3 regions of the Micromonospora rifamycinica genome follow, and region 2 is predicted to be linked to each of the others. Evidence: riboswitches for the same ligand, from Rfam matches in the RefSeq annotation. Region 2 holds a riboswitch; each other region holds the start of a gene.
What was found. A riboswitch is a leader RNA that binds a small molecule or an ion and turns the genes downstream of it on or off. The one in region 2 is predicted to bind cobalamin.

Region 1: another riboswitch for cobalamin. It lies ahead of GA0070623_RS06845 (ribonucleoside-diphosphate reductase subunit alpha); the one in region 2 lies ahead of cobN (cobaltochelatase subunit CobN).
Region 3: another riboswitch for cobalamin. It lies ahead of GA0070623_RS02860 (peptidase); the one in region 2 lies ahead of cobN (cobaltochelatase subunit CobN).

What each region holds. Positions count from the first base shown of each region.
Region 1 is NZ_LT607752.1:1,652,571-1,659,791, forward strand. It holds gene GA0070623_RS06820 (PEP/pyruvate-binding domain-containing protein) at 1-1,069, shown strand, start outside; gene GA0070623_RS06825 (TetR/AcrR family transcriptional regulator) at 1,077-1,697, shown strand; gene GA0070623_RS06830 (hypothetical protein) at 1,743-2,462, opposite strand; gene GA0070623_RS06835 (oxidoreductase) at 2,518-3,420, opposite strand; gene GA0070623_RS31355 (helix-turn-helix transcriptional regulator) at 3,548-4,435, shown strand; cobalamin riboswitch at 4,464-4,680, shown strand; gene GA0070623_RS06845 (ribonucleoside-diphosphate reductase subunit alpha) at 4,801-7,176, shown strand.
Region 2 is NZ_LT607752.1:1,229,696-1,236,916, forward strand. It holds gene GA0070623_RS05240 (VWA domain-containing protein) at 1-429, opposite strand, end outside; gene cobN (cobaltochelatase subunit CobN) at 675-4,379, opposite strand; cobalamin riboswitch at 4,667-4,843, opposite strand; gene GA0070623_RS05250 (hypothetical protein) at 5,062-5,397, opposite strand; gene GA0070623_RS05255 (aldo/keto reductase) at 5,487-6,386, opposite strand; gene GA0070623_RS05260 (MFS transporter) at 6,460-7,221, opposite strand, start outside.
Region 3 is NZ_LT607752.1:675,332-682,552, forward strand. It holds gene GA0070623_RS02840 (CbiQ family ECF transporter T component) at 1-853, opposite strand, end outside; partial or broken gene GA0070623_RS02845 (hypothetical protein) at 846-1,755, opposite strand; gene GA0070623_RS02850 (cell wall anchor protein) at 1,752-3,197, opposite strand; gene GA0070623_RS02855 (hypothetical protein) at 3,560-4,045, opposite strand; gene GA0070623_RS02860 (peptidase) at 4,078-5,121, opposite strand; cobalamin riboswitch at 5,223-5,395, opposite strand; cobalamin riboswitch at 5,566-5,770, shown strand; gene metE (5-methyltetrahydropteroyltriglutamate--homocysteine S-methyltransferase) at 6,003-7,221, opposite strand, start outside.

The DNA.
Region 1 (7,221 bases), 420 kb from region 2:
GCTGCTCAAGGGGGTCGCCACCGAGGCCGACGTCCACGCCGTGCTGCGCGGCGTCCCGCACAACGTGACCATCGAGATGGACCTCGCGCTCTGGGCGCTGGCATCGGCCGCCCGGCCGCACCGCGACCTGCTCCTCGACACGCCACCGGCGGAGCTTTCAGCCCGGTACCGGCGGGGCGCGCTGCCCGAGATCGGCCTGGCCGGCTTCCTGTCCCGCTACGGCCACCGGGCCGCCGCCGAGGCCGACGTCGGGGTGCCGCGCTGGGCCGAGGACCCCACCCCGGTCTTCGCGGCGATCGCCAACTACCTGCGGCTCACCGACCCGGCACAGGCCCCCGACCGGCGCTTCGCCGAGGCCGCCGGGGCCGCCGAGGCCGCCCTCGGCGAACTGGCCGCGCGGGCGGTCCGGCAGCGCCCGGTCCGGGGCCGGATCGCGGTGTTCCTGCTACGCCGGGCCCGGCGGCTGGCGGGGCTACGGGAGTCCGGGAAGTTCGCCGGGCTGTACCGGCTCCAGGCCGTCCGCGAGCAGCTGCTGCTGATCGGGTCGACGCTGTTCCCGGTGGCGGACGACGTCATGTTCCTCACCCTCGACGAGGTCGAGACGGCCCTCGGCGGCACCGACCTGAGCGGGCTGGTCGCCCGACGCCGGGCGACGCACCGGCGCGAACTGCGCCGCCGGGTGGTGCCGGTGGCGATCCTCTCCGACGGGACCGACGTGGAGAGCACCCTGCCGGCCACCGAGGACGGCGAGGGCCTGCTCCGGGGCGTCGGGGCGGCGACGGGTAAGGTGACCGGCCCGGCCCGGGTGGTCACCGACCCGGCCACCGCGTACCTCGAACCCGGGGAGATCCTCGTGACCGCCACCACCGACCCGGGCTGGACGCCGCTGTTCCTGACCGCCGCGGCCCTGGTCACCGAGACCGGCGCGGTCATGGCGCACGGCCCCACGGTGGCCCGCGAGTACGGGATTCCGGCCGTGATCAGCGTGCCGGGAGCCACCTCGCGGATCGTCACCGGCCAGGTGATCACTGTGGACGGTGCGGCCGGCACCGTGACGACGCGACGGTAGGACCCCGATGCCCAAGAGAGTCGACCCCCGTCAGCGGCGCACCCTGATCGCGGACGCGCTCATGCGGGTCGCCGCCGACCGGGGCCTGGAGGCGGTGAGCCTACGGCACGTGGCAGCCGAGGCGGGGGTCTCCGCCGGCATGGTGCAGCACTACTTCACCACCAAGGACGAGATGATGGCGTTCGCCCTGTCCGTCGTCCGCGACCGGGGCCGGCGCCGGGTCGAGACGGCGGTCGCGGCGCTCGGCCCGGACCCGGCGCCCCGGCTGCTGCTGCGCACCCTGCTGGAGGCGTTGCTGCCGCTGGACGAGGCGGCCCGCGCGGACGGGCGGGTGGCGCTGGCGTTCCTCTCCTGGACCGCCCTGCACCCGGCGGCGGCCACCGGGCTGCGGCCGGACACCGTACAACTGGTGGATTTCATCGCCGGGCTACTGCCACGTCCACCGGCGGCGGACGCCGCGGCGGGGCTACTGCCGGCGGACGCCGCGGCGGGGCTACTGCCGGCGGACGCCGCGGCGGGGTTGCTGGCGCTGGTGGAGGGGCTGGGGATGTACCTGCTCGGCGGGCAGTACACCCCGGCGCAGGCGACGGCGGTCCTCGACCACCAGCTGGAGCTGCTCTTCGGCTGACCCCCGGCCGGCGCGGGCCGGGGGCGTCGCCGGTCGGTGCGGCCGTCAGGTCAGCAGCGCCGGCCGCAGCTCGCCGCCCACGTTGATCGTGCCGACGACCCGGTCGCCGGTGAGGTCGAAGACGTCGACCGACCGGTTGGTACGCATCAGCTCCCGGACCGACGGGGGCAGCGGCGGCGGGTCCTTCATCGCCGCCCGGACGTCCCGGGTGGTGGAGATCAGGCGACCGACCAGTGAAGCCCCGTCGTGGTCCACCCGTACCCGGCCGTACTCCCAGCCGCAGGTGGTGAGGTCGAGCACCTCGAACAGGTGGGCGAGCAGCGGATCCGGGTCGGTCGCCCGGACCAGCTGCGACGCCCGCGCGCCGATGACGGTGGCGGCGGCGGCGACGTGCACGTACGGGTGCAGGCCGCCCGGCAGCGCGAACAGCGGCCAGTGCAGCCGCCCGCCGACCTCCCGCCACAGTGGCCGGTAGTTGCGCCGGTCCACCGGGAACCGGTGACCGGTACGCCGGTACAGCTCCGCGGTCTGGGCCAGCAGGTCCGCGTGGGCCGCGGTGGCGAACTCACCGACGATCGTGGCCGCCACCGCCAGGCCGTCGCCGTCGTCGAGCAGGCCGACGATCGCCGCCACCTGGTCGGCGGGTCGGACGGCCAGGTGGGTGCCGAACCGCTGCCGCACCTCGGCCGACAGCGCCGCCTGCCGGACCGGATCCTCCTGGACCTGCCGGTTCCCGCCGCCCAGTACCCGCCCGAGCCATCTCATCTCGCCTCGTCTCCGCCGCCGTCACCGACCGCAGCCATGCTAGTGCGCCCCGGTGTCAGGGGTAGCGGACGCCGGTCAACTCCTCGACCACCGTCCAGAGCCGAGGGCCGACGGCGGGGTCGGCGGCCTCCCGGCTGCACCGGACCTCGGTGACCGGACCCCAGGTCTGGAAGAACCGGGCCGGGCCGAAGAACTGGCCACCCCGTACCGCCGGGTCGGTGGCGGCCCGCAGCTGGGGCAGCGCGCCCTGCTCGACGGGCTGGGTGGCCAGCAGGCTGAGCCGGGCCAGCACCCGGCCGCGCCGGCCCTGGTGGGACCAGGCCCGCGGGGTCAGGTTGGTGCGGGTGACACCGGGGTGGGCCAGCACGCTGAGCACCGGCGACCCGGTGGCCCGCAGCCGGCGGTCCAGCTCGACCCCGAAGACGGTGGTGGCGAGCTTGGACCGGCCGTACGCGGTGGAGCCCGAGTAGCCGCGCTCGATCATCAGGTCGGTGAAGTCCAGGTGTGCCCTGCGGTGGACGATCGAGCTGAGGCTGACCACCCGGGCCGCCCGCGCCGCGGCCAGGTTGCCCAGCAGCAGGCCGGTCAGCGCGAAGTGGCCCAGCAGGTTGGTGGCGAGGTGCAGCTCATGGCCGTCGGCGCTGGTGCGGCGCGGGCCGAGCAGTACCGCGCCGGCGTTGTTGACCAGCAGGTCGATCCTCGGGTGGTCGGCGGCCAGGGCCGCCGCGAACGCCCGCACCGAGGCCAGTGAGGCGAGGTCCAACTCGCGTACCTCGACGTCGCCGCCGATCTGCTGGGCGGCCCGCCGGCCGGCGGCGGTGTCACGGACGGCGAGCACCACCCGCGCGCCCCGGCGGGCCAGCGCGGTGGCGGTGACCAGGCCGAGGCCGGAGTTCGCGCCGGTCACGACGGCGGTGCGGCCGTGCTGGTCGGGGATGTGGTCGGCGGTCCAGGTCATCTGCTGCTCCCTGACGGTCGGATGGGGTCACCGACGCTACGGCCCGGCCGGGCGGGACCGGTCGTACCCGGTTGCCTAGGTCCCGCAGACCTACCCGCGCCGGTCCGGGCCGCGTCACACTGGCGACATGACCCATCCGTACGCCCGCGAGCTCGGTGACTTCCTGCGCGCCCGGCGCGGCCGGCTGCACCCCCGCGACGTCGGCCTGGAGCCGGGCGGACGACGCCGGGTCACCGGGCTGCGCCGCGAGGAGCTGGCGCTGCTGGCCGGGTTGAGCACCGACTACTACCAGCGGATGGAGCAGGGCCGCGAGGTTCGCCCCTCCGACGACGTGCTGGACGCGCTCGCCGCCGCGCTCGGCCTCGACGCCGGGGAACGCCGCCACCTGTTCACCCTGGCCCGGGCCGCCCGCCGGCCGGTGCCGGCCCGGGTGGACCACGGCCCGGAGCGGGTGCCGGAGAGTACCCGGCGGCTGCTGCGGGTGATGGACACCCCGGCGGTGGTGCTCGGCCGCCATCTGGACCTGCTCGCCTGGAACCCGTGGGCGGTGGCGCTGCTCGGCGACCCGGACGGCTACCCGCCGGACCGGCTCAACATGCTGCTGCTGATGTTCGACGAGGCGGCGACCCGGACGCGGCGGTGCGCGGCCTGGGAGCGGCAGGCGCTGGACTACATCGGCATGTTGCGGGCCGCGGTCGCCACCGACCCCACCCACCCCCGGGCCACCGCGATCGTCGGTGAGCTGAGCATCCGCAGCGCCGAGTTCCGCCGGCTGTGGTCCCGGCACGACGTCCGCGAGTCGGTCAGCGGCACCAAGACCTTCCAGGTCCCCGGGGTCGGCGACATACTCCTGGACTGGGACACCTATCCGCTGCCCGGCAGCCCCGGCCCGGTCATGCTGGTCTTCACCGCCGAGCCCGGCAGCGCCGACGCGGACGCGCTGCGGTTGCTGGCGTCACTGCGGGCCACCGCGCGGTCGGGTGAGAGTTATCCGACACGCCCCCGCGACATCTAGTGTTGCCTCTCCCCCAGCTACGCCATATATGGTGTGCCACGCAGCTGGTTCGGCCGGGCCCGGTGGTCCGGTCGAGGCAACAGGGAACCCGGTGTAAATCCGGGACTGCCCCGCAGCGGTGAGTGGGAACGACCGCCGTCATCGAGCACTGGACCGCGAGGTCTGGGAAGCGACGGCCAGTAGGCGACCGGTGGACCCCGGTCCGGCCCGCGAGTCCGAAGACCTGCCAGCGCGCCGTGCGCTGCCGCGCGCGGCGGCCTGAGGTCGCGCGGGACGACCGACGCCAGGTTCCGGGTCGGCCGTCGCGCCGCGCCCGTTGGCGTTCTCCCGCGTCCGATGGTCATCGGTGACGGCGAGGAGAGGTCATGACGGTCGTACAGGAGAGTCCCCCGCCCGGTGCCGGCGAGGTGGAGCCGCGCCGGCCGGTGATGCGGGTACGCCGGCCCGACGGCGGCACCGAGCCGGTGGACGTCGACCGGATCGTCACGGCCGTCGCCCGGTGGGCCGCCGACCTGGACGAGGTGGATCCGCTGCGGGTGGCCACCGCGACGGTCAACGGTCTCTACGACGGGGCGACCACGGCCGAGGTGGACAGGCTGTCGATCCAGACGGCGGCGGAGCTGATCGGCACGGAGCCGCAGTACTCCCGGCTCGCGGCGCGGCTGCTGGTCGGGTTCGTGGAGAAGGAGGTGCGCGGGCAGTCGGTGACGAGTTTCAGCGAGTCCGTCCGGTACGCCCACGGCCTCGGCCTGATCGCCGACGACACGGCCGCGTTCGTGGCCCGGCACGCACGGCAACTCGACGACGCCGTCGACCCGGACGGTGACCTGCGGTTCGAGTACTTCGGGCTGCGCACGGTGGCCGACCGGTACCTGCTGCGGCACCCCGAGTCGCGGCTGGTGGTGGAGACGCCGCAGCACTGGCTGCTGCGGGTGGCCTGCGGGCTGTCCGGGACGCCGGACGAGGCGGTCGGGTTCTACCGGCTGATGTCGTCGCTGGCCTACCTGCCGAGTTCCCCGACGTTGTTCAACTCGGGCACCCGGCACACCCAGATGTCGTCGTGTTTCCTGGTCGACTCGCCCCGCGACGAGCTGGACTCGATCTACGAGCGGTACCACCAGGTGGCGAAGCTGTCGAAGTTCTCCGGCGGCATCGGCATCTCCTTCACGCGGGTACGTGGCCGGGGCGCGTTGATCCGGGGCACCAACGGCCGGTCGAACGGGATCGTGCCGTTCCTGAAGACCCTCGACGCCGGGGTCGCGGCGGTCAACCAGGGCGGCCGGCGCAAGGGCGCCGCCTGCGTCTACCTGGAACCGTGGCACCCGGACGTCGAGGAGTTCCTGGAGCTGCGGGACAACACCGGCGAGGAGGCCCGGCGCACCCACAACCTCAACCTGGCCAACTGGATCCCCGACGAGTTCATGCGCCGGGTCGAGGCCGACGCCGAGTGGTCGCTGATCGACCCGTCGGACGCCCCGGAGCTGCCCGACCTGTACGGCGAGGCGTTCGACGCGGCGTACCGGGTCGCCGAGAAGAAGGCGGTCCGCACGGTGAAGGCCCGGGACCTGTACGGGCGGATGATGCGGACCCTGGCGCAGACCGGCAACGGGTGGATGACGTTCAAGGACCCGGCGAACCGGCTGTCCAACCAGACCGGCGTCCCGGGCAACACGATCCACCTGTCCAACCTGTGCACCGAGATCCTGGAGGTCAACAGCGACACCGAGACGGCGGTCTGCAACCTGGGCTCGGTCAACCTCGGCGCGCACCTGACCGGCGGCGGCGTCGACTGGGAGAAGCTACGCGCCACGGTGCGGACGGCGGTGGTGTTCCTGGACCGGGTGATCGACGTCAACTACTACCCGGCCGAGCAGGCGGCGGCGTCGAATCCGCGCTGGCGGCCGGTCGGGCTGGGGTTGATGGGCCTGCAGGACGCGTTGTTCGCGCTGCGGCTGCCGTTCGACTCGGCCGGGGCCCGGGAGCTGTCCACCCGGGTGCAGGAGGAGATCTTCCTGACCGCGCTGGAGACGTCGACCGACCTCGCCGAACGGTTCGGCGCGCACCCGGCGTACCCGCAGACCCGGGCGGCCCGGGGTGACCTGCACCCGGACCTGTGGGGTGTGGAGCCCGCCCAGGCCGGGCGGTGGGCCGCGCTGCGTACCCGGATCGCGGCGCACGGCCTGCGCAACTCGCTGCTGGTCGCGATCGCCCCGACCGCCACCATCGCGTCGATCGCCGGCTGCTACGAGTGCATCGAGCCGCAGGTGTCCAACCTGTTCAAGCGCGAGACGATGTCCGGGGAGTTCCTGCAGATCAACACGTACCTGGTCCGCGAGCTGAAGGCCCGCGGGCTGTGGACGCCGGAGATCCGCGACCGGATCAAGCGGGCCGACGGGTCGGTGCAGGGCATCGTCGAGCTGCCCGCCGAGGTGCGGGAGCTGTTCCGCACCGCGTGGGAGCTGCCGCAGCGGGCGCTGATCGACCTGGCCGCCGCGCGGGCGCCGTACATCGACCAGTCGCAGTCGCTGAACCTGTTCCTCAGCGCGCCGACCATCGGCAAGCTGTCCTCGATGTACCTGCACGCCTGGAAGTCAGGGCTGAAGACCACCTACTACCTGCGGTCGCGTCCGGCGACCCGGATCCAGCAGGCCACCGTCACCGTCGGCCCGGCCGTGACGGCCGACGCCGAGGCGCTGGCCTGTTCCCTGGAGAACCCCGAGAGCTGCGAGGCGTGCCAGTGACCACCGTCGACGAACCCCGCACCGCCGGGCGGCAGCTGCTGCTCG
Region 2 (7,221 bases):
CGCGGCGTCCAGGAGCAGGTCGACCAGATGGTCGTGGAGCAGGTTCACCTCGTCGACGTAGAGCACCCCCCGGTGTGCGGCGGCGAGCAGGCCGGGCTCGAAGGCGCGTACCCCCTCGGCGAGGGCCTTCTCCAGGTCGAGCGAGCCCACCACCCGGTCCTCGGCGGCGCCGACCGGCAGCTCCACCAACCGGGCCGGCCGCCGCTCGACCGGCCCGGCCGCCGGGTGCGGGCCGTCCGGGCAGGTCGGGTCGGGGGCGGCCGGGTCGCAGCCGAACCGGCAGCCGGCGACCCGGTCCACCGGCGGGAGCAGGGCGGCCAGGGCGCGCACGGCGGTCGACTTGGCGGTCCCCTTCTCGCCCCGGACGAGCACCCCGCCGATCGCCGGGCTGACCGCGTTGAGCAGCAGCGCCAGCCGCATATCGTCCATCCCCAGCACGGCCGAGAACGGGTAGCCGCCCCCGTCACTCCGCACCCCCACAGGCTCACTCCTCGCGCTCACCGTGGTCCTTCCGTTCGCGACTGCGGGGCTCGCAAACCCGGCTCACTCCTCGCGCTCACCGTGGTCCTTCCGTTCGCGACTGCGGGGCTCGCAAACCCGGCTCACTCCTCGCGCTCACCGTGGTCCTTCCGTTCGCGACTGCGGGGCTCGCAAACCCGGCTCACTCCTCGCGCTCACTGTCGCTCCTCCAGGTCGCCCTCGGTGGCCAGGTACGTCTCGCGGAGACGGTCCAGGGTGGCGGGGTCGGGTGCGGCCCACAGGCCCCGGTCGGCGGCCTCCAGCAGCCGTTCGGTGATGCCGCGCAGCGCCCACGGGTTCGACCGTTCCAGGAACTCCCGGGTCGGCTCGTCGAACAGGTACGCCTCGGCGAGCTGCTCGTACATCCAGTCGTCGACGACGCCGGCGGTGGCGTCGTAGCCGAACAGGTAGTCCACGGTGGCGGCCAGCTCGAACGCGCCCTTGTAGCCGTGCCGGCGCATCGCGGCGATCCACTTCGGGTTGACCACCCGGGCCCGGAACACCCGCCGGGTCTCCTCGCCGAGGGTGCGGGTGCGTACGTCGTGGGGCATCGCCGAGTCGCCCACGTAGGCGGCCGGGGCGGCCCCGGTCAGGTGCCGGACCATCGCCACCATCCCACCGTGGTACTGGAAGTAGTCGTCGGAGTCGACGATGTCGTGCTCGCGGGTGTCCTGGTTCTTGGCCGCCACCGCGATCCGGGCGAAGGAGCGTTCCATGTCGGCCCGTGCCTCCCGCCCGTCCAGCCCCCGGCCGTAGGCGTAGCCGCCCCAGACGGCGTACACCTCGGCGAGGTCGGCGTCGGTGCGCCAGCTCCGGGCGTCGATCAGCGGCAGCAGCCCCGCCCCGTACGCCCCCGGCTTGGAGCCGAAGATCCGGGCGGTGGCCCGCCGCTCGTCGCCGTGCGTGGCGAGGTCGGCGGCCACGTGCGCCCGCAGGTAGTTCTCCCCGGCCGGCTCGTCGAGGGCGGCGACCAGCCGGACGGCGTCGTCGAGCAGCGTGACGACGTGCGGGAAGGCGTCCCGGAAGAAGCCGGAGATGCGGACCGTCACGTCGACCCGGGGCCGGCCCAGCTCCGCCGTCGGCACCACCTCGACGCCGGTGACCCGCCGCGACCGGTCGTCCCACACCGGCCGGCAGCCGAGCAGGGCCAGCACCTCGGCGATGTCGTCGCCCTGGGTCCGCATGGCGCTGGTGCCCCAGACGGTCAACCCGACCGACCGGGGGTACTCCCCGGTGTCGGCGCGGTAGCGGGCGAGCAGCGACTCGGCCAGCGCCACCCCGACGTCCCAGGCGTTGCGGCTGGGGATCGCCTTCGGGTCGACCGAGTAGAAGTTGCGGCCGGTGGGGAGCACGTTGACCAGGCCCCGGGTGGGCGACCCGGACGGCCCCGGCGGCACGAACCGGCCGGCGAGCGCACCGAGGGTGTGGGTGATCTCGTCGGTGGTGCGGTCCAGCCGGGGCACCACCTCCCGGGCGGCGAAGCGGAGCACCTCGACGACGTCGGGGCAGCCGTCACCGGTCACCTCGGCGACCACCGCGTCGGCCCGGTCGGCGTCCCACCCGAGGGTCTCCATGCCGAGGACGAGCCGCCGGGCCAGCGCCTCGATCAGGTCCACGGCGTCGGCGGCGGTGACCGCCGGCCCGTCCACGACGTCGGTCAGCGCCGCCGGCACCGCCACCCGCGCCCCGGGCTCGGCGAGCAGCGCCTGCTCGTCCAGGCCATAGCCGGCGGCGAGGGCCTGCCGCAGGCCGGGCAGGGTGCGGGTGCCGCCCCACACCTGGGGGGCGCGCAGCACGGCGAGGACGAGGTTGACCCGGGCCTCCCCGGTGGGCACCTCGGCCAGGATGTGCAGTCCGTCGCGGATCTGCACGTCCTTGACCTCGCACAGGTAGCCGTCGAGGTGCAGCACGAAGTCGTCGAAGTCGTCGGCGGCGGGCATCGCCTCGGTGTGCAGGTCGTGGTGCAGTTCGGCGGCGCGCACCAGCTCCCAGATCTGGCCCCGGACCACCGGCACCTTCGCCGGGTCGAGCGCCTGCACGGTGGCGTACTCGTCCAGGAGCTGTTCGAGTTTCGCCAGGTCGCCGTAGGTCTCGGCGCGGGCCATCGGCGGCACCAGGTGGTCGACCACGACGGCGTGCGCCCGCCGCTTGGCCTGGGTGCCCTCGCCGGGATCGTTGACGATGAACGGGTAGACCAGTGGCAGGTCGCCCAGCACGGCGTCGGGGGCGCAGTCGGCGGCCAGCCCGAGGCCCTTGCCGGGCAGCCACTCCAGGGTGCCGTGCTTGCCGAGGTGCACCACCGCGTCCGCGCCGAAGCCGCCGTCGGCGACGGGTGCGGCCAGCCACCGGTACGCGGCCAGGTAGTGGTGGCTGGGTGGCAGGTCGGGGTCGTGGTAGATGGCGATCGGGTTCTCGCCGAAGCCGCGTGGCGGCTGGATCAGCAGGGTGACGTTGCCGAAGCGCAGCCCGGCCAGGACGATGTCCCCGCCGTCGGTGTAGAGCCCGCCGGGTGGCTCGCCCCAGTGTTCCCGGATCCGGTCCCGCAGGTCGGCCGGCACCTGGTCGAACCAGCGCCGGTAGGTCTCCCCGGGCACCCGGGCCTCGGCGGCGGACAACTGCTCCGGGGTGAGCCACTCGACGTCGTGGCCACCGGCGGCGATCAGCGCGTGGATCAGCGCATCGCCGTCGGTGGGCGGTGGCGCGTCGCCGAGGTGGTAGCCGGCGGCGGCGAGGGCGGCGAGCAGCCGCACCGCCGAGGCCGGGGTGTCCAGCCCGACGGCGTTGCCGACCCGGGAGTGTTTCGTCGGGTAGGAGCTGAGCACGATCGCCAGCCGCCGGTCGGCGGGCCGCAGGTGGCGCAGTCGGGCCTGCCGGACGGCTATCCCGGCGACCCGGGCGGCCCGCTCGGCGTCGGCGGCGTAGACCGACAGCCCGTCGGCGTCGATCCGTTTGAACGAGAACGGCACGGTGACGATCCGGCCGTCGAACTCGGGGATGGCCACCTGCATCGCCGCGTCCAGCGGGGAGAGCCCGGCGTCGCTGCCGGCCCACTGCTCGCGGGTGCTGGTCAGGCAGAGCGCCTGGATCACCGGCACGTCGAGGGCGGCCAGCGCGCCGACGTCCCAGGCGTCCTCGTCGCCGCCGCCGGAGGCGTCGGCGGCGACCGTCCCCCCGGCGGCGAGGACGGTGACGACGAGGGCGTCGCACCGGGCGAAGAGGTCCAGCGGTCCGTCGCCGGGGGTGAGCCCGCGCAGCGAGCCGCAGAAGATCGGCAGCGGGTCGCCGCCGGCCGCGTCGACCGCGTCGGCGAGGGTCTCGACGAAGCCGGTGTTGCCGGCCAGCGCGTGCGCCCGGTAGAAGACGATCCCCACCGTGGGCCGCCCGCCGCCGTCCGATGGTCCCCCGTGCCCGGTGGCCGGGCGGGGGGTGGGGCGGCGGTCGAGGATGCCGTAGGGCGGGGTGGGGGTGGGCGGGGCGAAGCCCTCGCCGGTGAGCAGGACCGTGTCGGAGAGGAACCGGGCCAGCTGGGCGAGGTTCTCCGCACCCCCTTCGACCAGGTAGGACAGGGCTTCGGTGGCCACTCCGGAGGGCACCGTCGAGGCCGCCATCAGCTCCGCGTCGGGCACCGCCTCGCCGCCGAGCACGATCGTGGGCACGCCGGAGCCGAGCACCGCGGCGAGGCCGTCCGGCCACGTCTGCCGCCCACCGAGCAGTCGTACCACGGCCAGGTCCACCCCGTCGAGCAGGGTCGGCACGGCGTCCAGCTCGACCCGGGTGGGGTTGGCGAGCCGGTAGTCGGCGGCGCTGGCGCGGGCGGCGAGCAGGTCGGTGTCGGCGGTGGACAGCAGCAGGATGTGCACGTGCGGCTCCGGAGAGTGACGAGCGGCTCGACCACGCGGCCGGGCCGGTCGGGGCGGGAGGGACGCCGGTCAGCGGCGACGGGGGTCAGGACCACCCCGCCGGACGGCGGGACGACCGGACCGGGCGTCAGCGGTGTCCAGCGGGCCAACCGACCCGGCGACGGCCGACGGTGGGAACGGTGCCGGCACGCGGCGGCACACGCTCGGCGATGCTGCGGGGATCACCGGCCGTCATCGGGCCGGTGGCGACGCTGCGCGTCATCGGGTCCTCCTCGGGTGTCCACGCCCTGGGGTTCTCTCCGACGGCCGAAGTATCCTGGCTCCCGGATCGACGCTCACCCCCGGCCTTCCAACCGCACACGCACGGTCGTGACCCACGAGGGGGGATCGCTCCCCGGTGACAGTGGCGGGACCGCGTCGGAATCGCACCGACTTCCTTCACTGCCGTCAGGCCGCGAATGCTGCCACACTCCTTACCCCGGGTCAACGGCGGCAGCCGGCCGGGCGGCGCTCCCGGCGCCCCCGTGACGAGGCCGAACAGCACCGACCGCCGCAGCCGTGCCGCTGGCGGCAGGTGGCTACGGCGGTCGGTGGTCGCGGCGGTCGGCGGGGGCGGCGATCGGCGGGGGCAGCGCTCAGTAGGGCAGCGCCCAGCGGGGGCGGCGGTCAGCGGGGGCGGCGGTCAGCGGGCGCGGCGCTCGGGGTGGAGCCGGTTCCAGGCGCGCATCCGCTCCGGATAGCCGATCTTCGCCGCCTCGTAGAGGGGCACCGCGTGCCGGTGGGCCAGCTTCGCCGCCGCCCGTGGGGAGCCGGTACGGCGGCGGATCCACTCCCCGTCGTGCGCGATCGCCACCACTGTGGTGTCGGTGGCGGTGGTCTCGGGTTCCAGATAGAACTCCACCCCACGGTGGGTGGTCACGAAGTCCGTCAACGCGGTCAGGTCCTCCCGGGTGGCCTCCCGGTCGAGCCTGGTCGGGATGCTCTCGGCGACCCAGGGCCGCCGGTGGATCCAGCCCATCTGCCCGCTCCTCTCCTCGGCGTCCCTCCAGTGCAGCATCCTTACCTGGTAGGACACTGCGAACTCGGTGACATTCTGCTGCGAACCCGTCACGACCGGTCGAGGGCGGTCAGGTCGTCGGGGGTGAGCCGCAGCGCGCCGGCGGCGACGTTCTCGACCAGGTGGGCCGGATCCCCGGTGCCGGGGATGGCCAGCACGTGCGGACCCTGGTGCAGGATCCAGGCGAGCCGTACCTGCTGCGGGGTGGCGTGGTGGGCGCGGGCGACGGTGAGGACCGCCGGGGCGTGGTCGGTGCGCGCCCCGCCCTCCCGGTTGGCCCCGGCCAACGCGAAGTACGGCACGTAGGCGATCCCCCGGGCGGCGCACTCGCGGATCAGGGCGTCCTGGTCACCGCGGTTGTCCAGCGCGTAGTTGTTCTGCACGCAGACCACCGGGGCGATGCCCTGCGCCTCGTCGAGGTGGTCGAGGCGGGCGTTGGACAGGCCCAGGTGCCGGATCAGTCCGGCGTCGCGCATCTCGGCCAGCGCGCCGAAGCGTTCCGCCATCGAGTCCGGTGGCGGGCGCCTGACGATCCGTAGGTTGACCAGGTCGAGGTGGTCGCGGCCCAGGCGACGCAGGTTCTCCTCCACCTGGGCGCGCAGCTGCGCCGGGCCGGCCTCCTCGTGCACGCCGAGGGCCGGGTCGTACCGGATGCCGACCTTGGTGGCGACGACCAGGTGTTCCGGGTACGGGGCGAGCGCGGCGCGGATCAGCTCGGTGGCGTACCGGGCGGGGCCGGTGCCGACCCCCAGCGTGCCACCCGGCGAGACGTAGAAGGCGGCGGTGTCGAGGTGGTCGATCCCCAGGTCGACGGCCTGGCGCAGCAGGCGCACCGCCCGGTCCCGGTCGGGGTGCACGGTGATCCGCATGGTGCCGAACCCCAGTCGGTGCACGGTGCGGTCACCCAGGGTCCAGCGGTCCGCCGCTGCGGCGGTGATCTCGGTCGGCATCCGGCGACCCTAGCCAGCACCGGCCGCCCGGGTGATCGGGCGCGCAGCCGATACCGGTGACGGTCGGTGACTGCTAGCTTTTTACTGTCGGCGCGGTGGGCTTCGGGCCGGCGGGCGGGCGGGTCGCCGGCACCAGGGCCAGCGTCGGGATCAGCAGCACCGGCACCACCAGCAGCGCGTGCAGGATGCCGACCCGGTCACCGAGCAGACCCAGCAGCGGCGGGCTGGCCAGGAACGACGTGTAGCCGATCACCGCGACGACGCTGACCCGGGCCGGCGCCCGGTCCTCCTCGTCGGCGGCGGCGCTCATCCCGACCGGGAAGCCGAGGGACGCGCCGAGCCCCCAGAGGACCACCCCGACGACGGCGAGCGGGCCGGAACCGGCCAGCACCGCCAGCAGCGAGCCGGCGGCGGCGAGCAGGATCGTGCCGATCAGCACCGGCACCCGACCCCAGCGGTCGATGGCCACGGTGCCGGCGGTCCGGCCGATGGTCATACCGGCGACGAAGACCCCGAAGACGGCGGCGCCGGCGGCCTCGCTGACCCCGTAGCCGTCGACGAAGGCGACCGCCAGCCAGTCGTTCGCGCTGCCCTCGGTGAACGCCATCACCAGCACCAGCGCGCCGATGAGCAGGGTGCGCGGTTCCCGCCAGGCCGCGAGCAGGCCGCCGCGACGGGTCGACCCGTCCTCGGCGTGCCCGGCGGGCAGGAACCGGCTGGCGCCGAGCAGGGTGCCGCCGAGCACCAGCGCCGCCAGCACCGCGAGGTGGACGCTGATCGGCACCCCGAGCCGGGCCGCGCCGGCACCGAGGCCCGCGCCGGCCACCGAGCCGAG
Region 3 (7,221 bases), 550 kb from region 2:
GTAGACCCAGGTAGCCGGATCCGGTGGTGTCGAGCAGCCCGTACGTGCCGGCGCAGACACCGACCAGCCCACCGAGCACCAGCGCCCCCGTCACGGCACGCTGACCGGCCGGCACCGCCGCGGTGCGGCCGTAGCCGCGCGAGTCCATCGCCGCCGCGAGCGCCAACGACCGGTCCAGGGCGTCGGCCAGCACCGGCAGGGCAATTCCCCGGAGCGCACGCATGCCCCGGCCGGCCGCGCCGCGCAGCCGACGCGCCCGACGTACCCGCAGCACGCTCTCCACCAGTTGCGGCGCGACCGACAGCGCCACCACCACGGCCGTGCCCACCGCGTACAGAGCCCCGGGAACGGCCTTGAGGAGCCGTTTCGGGTTGGCCAACGCGTTGGCGGCACCCAGGCAGACCAGCATCGTGGCCAGTCGAAGCCCGTCATAGAAGCCGCCGAGGACCTGTTCGACGGCGACCGGCCCGAACAACCGGATGCCCGCCGCCCACTCGGGCAGCGGGATCTCCGGCAGCGACACCAGCAGGTGCTCGCCCTGCCCGCCACCGAAGACGATCCGGAACACCACCCGCATCACGATGATCACCGCGCCGAGGACGAGGTACATCCGGAACGCCAGCGCCCACGGCGCATCGGTGCGCCGCCGGATCACCGCCAGCGCGGCGACGGCGACGAGCAGCGCCAACAGCAACGGATTGGTGGTGTGGCTGGCCGCCGTGGCCAGGCCGAGCGCCCACAACCACCATGCGCCCGGATGCAACCCCCGGGGTAGCCGCGCGGCCGACCAGGGGCGCAGGTCGCGCCCCGGACCGGCCGTAGCCGCGTCAGCCCCGGCCCGACGGTCAGTCATCGGGGTCGGCGGTACGCCGTCGCCGGGCGGTGACCACGCCGCCCGCGGCGAGCGCGGCCAGCAGGAGAACCCCGGCGATCGTGCCCAGCGGCAGCCCACCGTCGCCGCTGTCGGAGGAGGCGACCTCGGTCACCGCCGGATCGCCGGCCGTACCGCCCGATGAGCCGGTGACACCTCCGGGTGTCGCCGCCGACGCCGATGTCGAGGGCGCCGCCGCCGACACGCCGGGTGTCGCCGTGCCCACCGGGGCGGTGCCCGGCGTGTCGGCGGGAGGCACGGCGGTGGTCCGACCGGCTCCACCGACCGGTGGGACGACCGGGTTGCCCCCTGCGGCGGGCGGTGGCGCGGACGGCCCGCCTCCGGCCACCGGTGGGGTCGGCGACGCCGGTAACGGAGGTGTGGGGGCCGGCCGTTTCGGGGTGATCCCCGGCCGGGGGGGCGTCGCTGGCGTTGCGGTTGAGTGAGAAGGACCAGCCCTCGAAGCTGCCGGCCGGCGGCTTGCGGTTGAGGACGCCCTTGTCGCTGTACGCCCAGCCACCCCCGTTCGCGGCATGCCAGTACGACCAGTAGGCGCTGGCCGGCGGGGTGTCCACGCACTTCTCCGAGGCCGCCGACGGCTTGCCGTCGATCCGGCAGATGAACCCCTCACCCCAGCGCAGCGTGCCGGTGATCTCGAAGCCGGCGTTCTTGAGTGCCGCAAGACCGGTGGCCTGGCTGCCGGAGGCACAGCGCACCACCGCGCCGCCGCCCAGCTCGTGGAAGTCGACCACGACGGTGACGCCGGAGGCATCCGGGCAGTAGCCGGCCGACCCGGCAGCCGCAGCCGGGCTGCCCGGCCAGGACACGGTGATCGCCGCGGTGAACACGGCGATCGTCGCGGCATGAGCGGCCCGGCTGCTCATGCCGCCCGCCGCCGACGTCCGAGCACCAACAGCACCACACCGCCGCCGATCAGCAGCAATGCGACCAGCACGTACCCGATGATCGCCGCGCCGGTGGTGGGGAGACCGGGCAGCGGGGGAGCGGCCGGGGTGGTGGTCGGCGCGGCGGTGTCGGTCGATGACACGGTGGGGGAGGGCGTCGCCGGGCTACCGGTGGCGCTCGGGCTCGGACCGGCCGGGGTCGTCGTCGGTGTCGGTGTGGCAGAGGTGGTCGGAGTGGCAGAGGCGGTCGGCGTCGGAGTCGCGGTGCCGGTCGGCGTCGGCGACGTCGGCGGCAGGTCGAGACCGATGCGGCCCAGCGGCACCTGGGCGAGTCCGAGGAGGGCCTGCGCGGTGGCCCTGCGCCACTGGTCCCGGTCGGTGTCCGTGATCCCGGCCGTGACGGCGCTGGTGAACGACTCGGCGTGGTAGGCGATCGCCCCCGCGTCACCGGCGGCAGCACCACCGTTCGCCGCCGTGAGCTGCACCCCGGCCACCGCGTGTGCGGCCTGTGCGGCCTGGCTGTCCCGGCCGGCAGCGGCGAGCGCCTGCCCGGCCAGCCCGGTGCTGTTGGAGTTCGCGCCGGTGGTCGGGCCGGAACCGCCGAACGAACCGTCGGCGTGCTGCTGCCCCACCAGCCAGTCCGCGCCCCTGCGGGCGGCGTCGCTCGCCCCGGTGGCACCGGCGTCGGCGGCGGCCAGCAACGCCTGCACGGCCATCGCCGTCGAGTCGACGTCGAGGGTCGCGCCCGGCTGCTCGTCGCAGGACGGCGAAGGGCCGTCCGCGGTGTCCGGGTAGAGCCGGAAGCCTCCGGCCGCGCACTGCTGCCGGACGAGGAAGTCGACGGTGTCCTGCGGCAGGTCACCGCTGCGGGCCAGACCCAGCACGGCGAAGGACTGGTCGAAGGTGTTGCTGGCGTCCGGTCCACTGTCGGCCGTGGTGCGACTGGTGATCCGTCCCCGCTGGTGACCGGCGTCCGCCCCGGCCAGCAGGGACAGCGTCACCGCCCGCAGGTCGTACCCGCCGAAGTCGGTGGGGTCGGCACCGGCGGCGGACGCGACGTAGAGCAGCTTCGCGGTCGCCCCGCCGTCGGTGAAACCCTCGATGCCCCAGTCGTCGTAGCTGTTGTAGGACCGGACGTGCGCCGCGACCTGCCCGGTCGCCGCCTGTCGCGTCGGTGCCGACCCGCCGGTGGCGGACATCGCGATGATCCCGTCGATGGTCAGGCCCCAGTCCTGGCCAGCGTACGGTCCGGGCAGCGTGCCGTCGGCGAATTCACCGGCCAGCCACGAGGTGGCGTCACGCGCGGCGGCGGCATCGGCCGGGGCGGGTGCGGCCACCCCGGCCAGGGGCACGGCTGCCGTGACGACGGTCGTCGCCACGATCGCGCCGAGACCGGTGGCGAGACGCCGGGACAGAAGCATGGGAGTGCCTTTCGCAGAGCGGTCGGTGAGAACTCCGGAACACACCCTCCCCGGACCCGTCATCCCGCTCCGCGCGCTGCGGCGAGCGGGGTGAACGGACCGTCGACGGCAGCCCGGACCTCACCCTGTAGACCTCGACAGTGGAAGCCGCTCGTCCCGGGCGGGGCATTCCGGCTCGCGAGAGGACCCCTCGCTCACGGTTGCGGGTCAGCGCCGGCCTCTACCGGCTTCCCCCCACACGGGACGTATGCAGTTGAGCACCCGGCGCACCGGATGTCGACACGGTACCGCCCTGGCGTCACAGGACGCCAGGGCGGCAGCCGGCAGCCGACGCACCGGCCACACCAGGGCTGCGGTCCGGGTCAGGGTGCGGCGATGCTCGGCGCGGCGCCCGCCCCGAACGCCCAGCCCTCGACACTGCCCGGAGCCGGGTTGTAGCCGCTGGCGCCCGAGGAGCTGTAGGACCACGACCCGCCCGCCGGGGCATGCCAGTACGACCAGTAGGCGGTGGCCGGCGGCGTGTTGACACACGGGTCCGTCGCGGCCGTGGGCTTGCCGTTGATCCGGCAGACGAACGCCAGACCCCAGCGCGAGGTGCCGGTCACCGTGAAACCGGCCCCCTGCAGGGCGGCCACCCCGGTGGCCGGGTCGCCCAGGGCACAGGCGACCTGCACACCCCCGCCGAGCGCGGCGAAGTCGACAACGACGGTGACCCCTGAGGTGCCGGTGCAGGCTGCGGCGTGCGCCGCCTGGGGCGCGGGCTCCACGGCGGTCAGGGCGACGGCGGCGACGGCGGCGGCCACCAGGCTGGCGAGCCGTACACGGACGATGGATCGGAGACGGAACACAGGTCCTCCCGGGTTCGGGTCGGCGCGACAGGTCAGGGACAGGTGAGCACCGGTGCGCCGGAACCGGCGGTCGCGGCGGAGAGCGTGGCGTAGCCGTCCCCGGTCAGGCCCAGGACGGCCTGACCGGTGGCGCGGGTGGCGGTGGCCGGGTCGAAGGTGCCGTCGTCGAAGTCGACCGCGCCCCGGTCGGCCGGCGCTGCGCCGCAACCCACCTGCAGGCCGACCAGGAACGCCCGTGCCCGCGCCCAGGCCAACGGCCGGTGGCCGGTGCGCAGCGCCTGCGCAGCGAGCCCGGTGCTGTTGGCGTTCGGGACGCCCGACGAGTCGGCGAAGCTACCGTTGGCGCCCTGCACCGACACCAGCCAGCGCAGCCCGGCGGCAGCGGCGGCCGGGCGGCCCGCCGCCTGGAGCGCCTGCACCGCCAGTGCGGTGGCGTCCACATCGGAGGTGCACACCGGCTGGGCGGGCAGCAGCGGGTATCCGCCGTCCGGGCAGCGGGTCCCGGCCAGCCAGGTGGCGGCGGTTCCGGGCGCACCCTGCGCGGTGCGGTCCAGGGCGAGGATCGCGAAGGACTGGCTGAACGCGTTGCTGTAGTTCCCGTACGCCGACCGGTCGGTGAACCGGCCGCTGGACGATTCCAGCCCCCGCAGCCGGGCGATCAGGTCCACCCCACCGACGTCGGTCGGGTCGCCCCCGCGTACCTGCACCGCGAGGGCGAGTTTCGCGGTCGCGCCCACGTACGCCTCGGTGCCGCCGTCACCGACGTAACCGTCGCGGACGTCCGGTCGGGTGACCCAGGCCAGCGCCCGTGTCCCGAAGTCGTCGGCGACACCGGCGGCGGCGAAGGCGAACACCGCGTCGAGGGTCAACCCCTGGTCGGGGTAGGCGACGCCGTCGAAGACCACCTCGAATCGTTCACCGTCGACGAGTTGCCGCGCGAGCCAGCCGGCGGCGGCCCCGGCCCGGTCGACGCCGGGATGTGCGGGTACGGCGGTCGCGGGCGTGGCGAGGGTGAGAGCGACGAGTACGCCGCAGAACAGGGCGAGCAGGCGGTGCCGGCTCAGGCGGACGACCATCGGAAGCGCCTTTCCGGCCCGGCGGTCGTCAGAACCCGGACGACCACCACCGGCAGGCAGGATCGACCGGCCTCCGACCCGTGGGCCACGACGGGTGGGGAACGGACATCACGCGTGCGGCGGGTATTCGGGCTCGCCGTCAGGGTGTCTGCCACCTCGACGACCTACCGTTGCGGGCCAGCGCCGGACTTCGACCGGACTTCCCCCGCGCACGCGTTGCTGCAGTTGTCGCGACAGTCTGATCTCCCGCGACACCGGATGTCAATGCGCAACCAGGCGAACACGGCTGGTGAGAGTTGGCACAATGGTCGTCCATCCCGGACGAAGACGACCGTACTCGCACCACCCGACGCGAACATGGTCACCGACGGCGCATTCACTCACTGCCGCCCCCGGTAGGTGACGCTGCGGCAGGAAGCGCCGCCGTGTCGGAACCCGACGCGATATCGTGACACCGCAGTCGGTCCGCCACGCCCACCAGGTGGCGGCGCAAGCGGGAACCCGGTGCGAGACCGGGACTGCCCCGCAGCAGTGAGTGGGAACGACCGCCGCCATCAGCACTGGACCCACAGGGCCTGGGAAGCCACGGCCGGTAGGCCTGAGCACGACGCCCACGACTCCGAAGACCTGCCCACTGCCCACGTGCATCCGCACGCGGAGAGCTCGGCGACCTTCGCGGGCGGGTCGGCCATCGGCGACAGCACGACATCCGGTGCTGCGCGCGACCGCACCGCTCCCTGTCGAGTTCACCCGACTCGGCAAAGGAGACGGACACCAGCCGCACCCAGGGCACTCACCCGAGCCGCCCGGGCCTGCCCGTAGGCGGAATGCGCAGGAGGTACGGGCGGACTCCGTGAGGGAGCCCGCCCGTACCTGCCCGATCAGCTCCGGCGGACCTCGATGGCGGCTGCGACCAGGTGTCGGAGGGACGCCTCGACTTCGGCGTAGGTACGGGTCTTCAGACCGCAGTCCGGGTTGACCCACAACCGCCGGGCGGGCACGGCCGCGACGGCCCGGTGGAGCGCGTCGACCACCTCATCGTGGGGCGGGATGCGGGGCGAGTGGATGTCCCACACCCCGGGGCCGACGCCCCGGCGGTAGCCGATCGCGGCGAGGTCGTCGAGGATCTCCATCTTCGAGCGGGACGCCTCGATGCTCGTGACATCGGCGTCGAGAGCGTCGATCGCGGTGATCACCTCGCCGAACTCGCTGTAGCACAGGTGGGTGTGGATCTGGGTGTCGTCGGCGACGCCACTGGTGGCGAGACGGAACGCGTTCACCGCCCAGTCCAGGTACGCCGTCTGGTCGGCCCGGCGCAGCGGCAGGGTCTCCCGCAGGGCGGGTTCGTCGACCTGGATGATCCGGATCCCGGCGGCCTCCAGGTCGCGGCACTCGTCGCGCAGCGCGAGCGCGACCTGGTCGGCGGTGTCGGCCAGGGGCTGGTCGGTACGGACGAACGACCAGGCCAGGATGGTGACCGGGCCGGTGAGCATGCCCTTGACCGGGCGGTCGGTCAGCGACTGCGCGTAGGTGGACCACTCGACGGTCATCGGGGCACGGCGGGCCACGTCCCCGTGGATGATCGGCGGGCGGACGCACCGGGAGCCGTAGGACTGCACCCAGCCGTGCGTGGTGGCGGCGAAACCGTCGAGCTGCTCCCCGAAGTACTGGACCATGTCGTTGCGCTCCGGCTCACCGTGCACCAGCACGTCCAGGCCCAGCCGCTCCTGCAACCGGATGACCTGCTCCACCTCGGCGCGCATCCGCTGCGTGTAGCCGGCGTCGTCGAGAGTGCCGGCGCGGTGTGCGGCACGGGCCCGGCGCAGCTCGGTGGTCTGCGGGAACGAGCCGATCGTGGTGGTCGGCAGGTCCGGCAGCCCCAACCGTTCCTGTTGGCGGGCGGCCCGCTCGGCGTAGTCGCCGCGGTGCCGGTCGGTGGGGCGCAGCGCCGCCAACCGGCCGCGTACGTCATCGTGCCGCCACGCCGGCGGGACGGACGGCGGCGGGGCCGGCAGGCTGGTGGTGCCGTCGCGCAGCGCCCGGCCGAGCAGGACCACCTCGTCGACCTTCTGCCGGGCGAACGCGAGTCGAGCGGACAGT